DNA from 2 places in the Vibrio toranzoniae genome. Region 2 is predicted to be linked to the other one. Evidence: predicted binding sites of a transcription regulator. Region 2 holds the regulator's gene; the other holds the start of a gene.
The links. Region 2 encodes CRP, which controls carbon source genes, mostly activating them, when cyclic AMP is high. Its sites were predicted from a motif close to TGTGANNNNNNTCACA; they were not measured.
Positions count from the first base shown of each region.

Region 1: a site for CRP is predicted at 2,090-2,105, ahead of deoD (purine-nucleoside phosphorylase). Genes of this name have one in related genera too.

Region 1 covers NZ_AP025515.1:1,075,573-1,079,008, forward strand. The annotation lists gene OCU50_RS19150 (hypothetical protein) at 1-1,144, opposite strand, end outside; gene deoD (purine-nucleoside phosphorylase) at 1,263-1,973, opposite strand; gene OCU50_RS19160 (L,D-transpeptidase family protein) at 2,320-3,297, shown strand.
Region 2 covers NZ_AP025514.1:2,850,027-2,853,462, forward strand. The annotation lists gene OCU50_RS12995 (YheU family protein) at 86-298, shown strand; gene OCU50_RS13000 (phosphoribulokinase) at 376-1,245, shown strand; gene crp (cAMP-activated global transcriptional regulator CRP) at 1,486-2,118, shown strand; gene OCU50_RS13010 (DUF1338 domain-containing protein) at 2,303-3,094, opposite strand; gene astD (succinylglutamate-semialdehyde dehydrogenase) at 3,307-3,436, opposite strand, start outside.

The DNA.
Region 1 (3,436 bases), on a different replicon from region 2:
AACTCATATGAACAATGTCGATTTTTTCAAAACTTTGACCATCTTGCCAGCCCGAATCTTCCTCTACATACATAAGGTCAATATTTTGACTCTGGATGCGCGGCAAACATACGCTTAGGGCGGCAGACCTTAGTAATGGGTCTTGTGGCATATAGATAGCGACGTGTTTATTCTCATCACACATATCAAGTACATGTAGAAAGTGAGCATAGGAGGTGTAAGGTGGTCGAACTAACGCCCCTTTCGAAGGGTAGCTAAACGTGGTGAGGTTACCCATAGGATCCTCAACGTTTCCTCTCGCAAGAATTACTTGGTATTGCTGTTCAATGCGTTCTTTCAGTTTGTCAGAGGGCTGAGGTATTTCTAGGTTAGCTTCTGAAGAGTGTTCTTTGGATACAAAGCGCGCAACATCATCATAAGGGTTATGATCAACATTCCCTGACGGTTCTTCATTTTGAGAGTAATTAACGTGTTGGCAAAGGATATAACCGGAATGGGCCTCGCCAGTCGCGATCCAAACGACGCCATTATTACTTTGCGGCTGCAAGCGCTGATAATGGGAAGCGAATTGATAGTCTTGAGCATGGTTAACCCATCGTGCATCTATCATCGCTAACTTGCGACGACAACGGCTCGCGATATGGTCAACATGATCGTAGAAAGTCTTGGGGTTGATATCAAGCTTTCTACAGATTTCACGAACGGAATAGCCCATGAACAATAAGCCCATAAGGTTTTCTTGAAACTGAAGTTTTTTATTGGATCCAGACCACTTGTCAACGAAGGTGGATTGACAGTCTTTGCATCGATATCTTTGCTTGTCGCCACTATAGCCAAAGGCATGATAAAGGTGCTTGTGGGTATGGACCGATAAGCCGAAATTATCGCAATCATCATTGCGACAAGCAGGAAGGCCATCGCTGTGAAGTTGTCGTAGGCGATGAAGTTCGCTTAACACTTCACGATTGTTAAGTAAGGGGGGGAAAGCTCCACACTCACGACAAACCATCGCTGGACGCTTAGGATTCGCATGTTGCAAAACATATCGTTTTGCATCGCTCAAGCCAAAGTTGTCACACGCCAATGTTTTACAAAAGTTGAGTTGTAATCCATCCGCATCTTTTGGCAGCTTGTCGTTGGACACAATCGCCCCCTCGGGGTTATTTAGGCAGCCAAGCGAACTTGGCTGCGTGGTATTGCGTTTCAAACTATCTATTAGCAAAAATACAGTTAGTGTTAGAAATGCATCTATTGTCTAATGATTAGATGTTGATTGCAGTCTCTAAAGCGACTTTCATCATGTCGTTGAACGATTTTTGACGCTCTTCTGAGCTTAGTTTCTCACCACGAATAATATGATCAGAAACTGTCAGAATAGTCAGTGCTTTAGCACCTAGATCCGCAGCAACACCGTAAATACCAGCCGCTTCCATATCAACACCAAGAATGCCTATTTTTTCCATTTTTTCGAAAAGGTCAGCTTCTGGTGTGTAGAAAAGGTCTGCAGAAAATACGTTACCTACTTTTACTGGAACTTCCTGCGCTCGTGCTTGATTTACCGCTTCTTCTAGAAGATCGAAATCAGCGATAGCTGCGAAGTCGTGGTTGTTGAAACGAATTCGGTTAACTTTTGAATCGGTAGATGCACCCATGCCAATAACAACGTCCATTAGTTTAACGTCGTCACGTACTGCGCCACAGCTACCAACACGAATAACATTTTTGACGCCGTACTCAGCGATAAGCTCATGTACGTAGATGCAGCATGATGGAATACCCATACCGTGACCCATTACAGAAACTTTTTTACCTTTGTAAGTGCCTGTGTAACCAAACATGTTACGAACGTCACAAACTTGCTTCACATCATCAAGGAATGTCTCTGCAATGTATTTTGCGCGAAGCGGGTCGCCTGGCATAAGTACTGTTTCTGCGAAATCACCAGCTTGCGCGTTAATATGAGGGGTTGCCATGGTCGTTCTCCAAAGTTTAAACGGTAATGATAGGAACAAGATTGAGTAAATTACCGATTCTGTTGAATTGAATTCATTTTGTTGAGGCAATATTAGCGAGTTAAAACGAGGCTCCATGAGATGTTTGTCACAAAATGGTTCTGCACTTACAGTTTTATTATTATAGATAACTAAATATGTTGAAATCGTAAAGGCAATCGATTTTGTGTGGTTAAATCGCTTGGAATCAAAAGAAGAACACGCATATTAAGAGCAAGATGGATATGCATTTACGTCAACTAATCATTGTAGAGACGTTTTATCAGCGATAATCTAAACTTTGATAAAAGACAAACCAAGGAATTGTATGTCCTATTGTGCTAACTCGACGCTTTTGATCTCTATGAAAACACAACTACGTAAGATCGCGCTGTTTGCCGTGAAAACGACTTTGCTTGTAGGAGTGACGACGGCTTCATCGTGGGTGTCAGCGGCGACTTTTGAGTTACCTTCTGCTGAAAGTCGTATCGTAGGCAGAATACAGCAACATGAAGTTGTTGAGGGTGAAACGTTAGCGATTATAGCAAAGCAGTACGATATTGGATTTCTTTCGTTGATGGCGGCAAACAAAGGAGTTGACCCTTTTCTTCCAAAGGTAGGTTATGTATTAAGTATTCCTAGCCGTTTAATTTTACCGGACACTCCAAGGGAAGGGATTGTCATTAACCTTGCAGAGCTAAGGTTGTATTATTTTGAGCCTACTAGAAATCTGGTCCATGTTTTCCCTGTCGGAATCGGGCGGGTGGGGCGTGATACTCCAGAAATGATCACCAAGATAAGCCAGAAAAGACCAAACCCGACTTGGACCCCTCCCAACTCAATTCGTAAAGAGTATCTAGAGAAGGGAATTGAGTTACCACGAGTGGTTCCCGCAGGGCCGGAAAATCCGCTTGGTGAATATGCATTAAGACTTGCATATGGTATCGGGGATTATTTGATACACGGCACGAACAAAGATTTTGGAATAGGCTTGCGAGTCAGTTCTGGGTGTATCCGTATGGAACCTAAAGATATTGAATGGCTCTTTGAGCAGGTCAGCCGTGGTGAGCAAGTCACAATAATTGATGAGCCGATTAAAGTATCACTCGAACCAGACAGAAGTGTGTTCGTTGAAGCGCACGAACCATTGACGAGAAGTGACGGTTCTAAGAAATCTCTACAAATTCCGGTTGAATTGAAATGGTGGCTTGAAGATGCAGAGCTGCCTAACTCAAAAGCGAAAGCGGTTATCTTTGCTCAAAATGGTGTGCCTGTTGAGATAGCACCACCTGTGATTGAGTTTTAATTCGATGACTCCTGTGGAAAGCGATACGGCGTTCCTCTCTCCTTAATCTTCATTTTTTATTTCAAATAAAAGCACCACTTCCGTTAAGAGGTGGTGCTATCTAATTACTGCTTTTTACTTCTACGACTTATTTGATTTA
Region 2 (3,436 bases):
AAGAGGGGGGAGTGGTAATGTCCACTAGACACACTCATCAACGTACCAATGAACATACTTATGAACATAAAAGAGAGAAGTATTTATGATCATCCCATGGCAAGACATCGCGCCAGAGACACTGGAAAACCTCATCAAAGAGTTCGTACTACGTGAAGGTACAGACTACGGCGACGTAGAGGTTTCATTACAGAACAAGATTGACCAAGTGAAACATCAATTAGCCTCGGGAGAGGTCAGCATCGTGTTTTCTGAGCTACATGAAACCGTTGATATCCAAGTCATAAAACGCTTCTAGGCTGCGCTTAGAAAGGAGCCGTGTTATAGTAAAAATCGATTGCTAACAAGTATGTTACTCAAACGACAAGGGTTGTCATGTCCGCTAAACATCCAATTATTGCGGTGACGGGTTCATCTGGAGCCGGCACCACCACTACCTCAGAAGCCTTCCGTAAAATGTTCAATATGATGGACGTGAAGGCCGCTTGGGTTGAAGGGGATAGCTTCCATCGCTTTACTCGACCAGAAATGGATGTCGAAATCCGCAAGGCACGCGCGCAAGGTAAACACATCAGCTACTTTGGTCCACAGGCTAACGATTTTGGCGCATTAGAAGAATTCTTCCATCAATACGGTAATGAAGGCACCGGTAAAGTACGGAGTTATCTGCACACCTTCGATGAAGCCGTGCCTTACAATCAAATGCCAGGTACCTTTACGCCATGGCAAGAGATCCCTGAAAATTCAAATGTGATGTTCTACGAAGGCCTACACGGCGGTGTAGTAGACGGAGACATCAACGTCTCTAAACATGTCGACCTGCTAATTGGCATGGTGCCAATCGTAAACCTTGAATGGATACAAAAATTCGTTCGTGACACACGCGATCGCGGGCACTCACGCGAAGCAGTAATGGACTCAATTGTTCGTTCAATGGATGATTATCTTAACTACATAACTCCTCAATTTTCGCGTACTCATATCAATTTTCAACGAGTGCCAACCGTAGATACATCCAACCCACTCAACGCCAAAGGGATCCCTAGTTTAGACGAGAGCTTCGTAGTTATACGATTACGTGGCATCAAAAACGTCGATTTCCCCTACCTTTTGGCTATGATTGATGGCTCATTTATGTCTCGCCACAACACGCTTGTGGTGCCAGGAGGAAAAATGAGTTTTGCTATGGAGCTCATTGTAAGGCCAATCCTGCAGCAACTCATCGAAACCGGCAAAATAGGTTAACGGTACGACATTCCTATTGATTACTTTTCATACCGTGATCATGTGCACAATTTTGCGTAAAAAATCGTAGCTTGGTCACGATTAAAATCAAGAAATAGTACCTGAAAAAGGATACTATTCTTAAACGAAACACAAGATAGCTTGCAGCACTCAACAAGTGCTCTTATCCTAACGAGTCAATCCAGGCTTAGCTAAAATACGGAAAGCAGCAAGCATACCCTGCAGAGGAAGTAAGATATTATGGTTCTAGGTAAACCCCAAACCGATCCAACATTAGAGTGGTTCCTTTCACACTGTCATATTCATAAGTACCCTTCAAAAAGTACTTTGATTCATGCTGGTGAAAAGGCAGAAACCTTGTACTACATTGTGAAAGGTTCTGTGGCAGTTCTTATCAAAGACGAAGAAGGTAAGGAGATGATTCTTTCTTACCTAAACCAAGGCGACTTCATCGGTGAGCTTGGCTTATTCGAAGAAGACCAAGAGCGTACTGCGTGGGTTCGAGCAAAATCTCCTTGTGAAGTCGCTGAGATTTCTTTCAAGAAATTCCGCCAACTTATCCAAGTGAACCCAGACATCCTGATGCGTCTTTCAGCGCAAATGGCAAGCCGCCTACAAGTAACTAGCCAAAAGGTTGGTGACTTAGCGTTCCTTGACGTAACCGGTCGTATCGCTCAAACGCTACTAAACCTAGCGAAACAACCCGATGCAATGACTCACCCTGACGGCATGCAAATCAAGATCACTCGTCAAGAAATTGGCCAGATCGTTGGTTGTTCTCGTGAGACAGTAGGTCGTATCTTAAAGATGCTAGAAGAGCAGAACCTAATTTCTGCACACGGTAAAACTATCGTGGTATACGGCACTCGTTAATCTCGATTAACTGAGCCAAAAATTTGAAAGCCACCAAATGAAAATTTGGTGGCTTTTTTGTTATCTAAAGATCTAAAGAGCAGATGCGAGATGCGAATGGAACACTTACAACTTCCAAACGCAAACTATCTCGAAGCGAAGCGCACCCGCATCCCTAGGGCAAAGCCTGTGCTCGAATCTTTCTTTAACCGTTGGTGCTTTCAAAAATCTTGTCAGCCGATGCTGCAACAAACCCGGTATAAAGCTCACCATTCGCCATCGCATAGCGCTTAGCAAACTCATAGAAGCCACCAGGAATCATCTCATTGCCTTCCACAAATGAAACTGGGACTTTGTCTGCCATTGTTGATGATTGCTCTAATAAGACCTCTGGAGAGCCTTTCACCTCACCTCCAGATGCATTGATCGTGAATCCCGACTCATTCAGATAGTCATTCACAACCTGCACTTCATCGAACTTATTTAACTGGTTCACACTCACCGTAAAGTGGTTGGCACCGTAACCATGAGCCGCTAGCCAAGACGCGTATTCACTCTCTTTTGCTAGCACTTGGAAATCAGCGAAGCTCAAATCCCAGAGACGACCACCAAACAAGAATTCATGACCTTGAAGCTGACTTGCGTCAACTTGCTCAACCAACTTAGCAACGATCTGTTGCAACTCACTTGAGCACTCTTCTACCTTCAACTCACTAATGAACACTTTCGGCTGCTTTGGATCTGGATGCTCGTAATGCTTAGCGACTAGCTTCTTGCTCTCAAACAGGTAATCGCCACACGCTTTATAACCTAACTCAAGGAAAGGCTTAGCCAGCGTTTCAATTCCCAGCGGAGCTACATTGAAAGTACGCAGTGCAATATGATCATTAATCAGCGCTTCGTCTTCTTTTAGCAACTGGTGTACTTTCTCAGCCGATGGGCACAGCCTGTGAATGTAATCATCCCATAGTGATTTAAAGAGTAGATCGGGCGTCATGGTGACTCCTTGTCAGAGGTTCTAGCAAGCTAGTAATTTGGATTAGAAAGGGAGTGGCTGAGACCCAAAGTCAGCAGCCATCAGCCTGTGACATACTTGTTCTATTATTATCTACCGCCCAATCTAGGTGTCGGACGTGATGGAAAAGGAAGCGATAACACCACTTCCCTATTTCCAATTTAACGAATGAGCTTAGTACTCATTAGCCTAAATTACAGCTCAATACCCGGGCTAAACGTTGCTGGAAGTTGAGTTTCACCACCTTCCATTGAAGCCATAGGATAAGCACAGTAGTCAGCCGCATAGTAAGCACTAGGGCGTAAGTTACCTGAAGCACCCGGA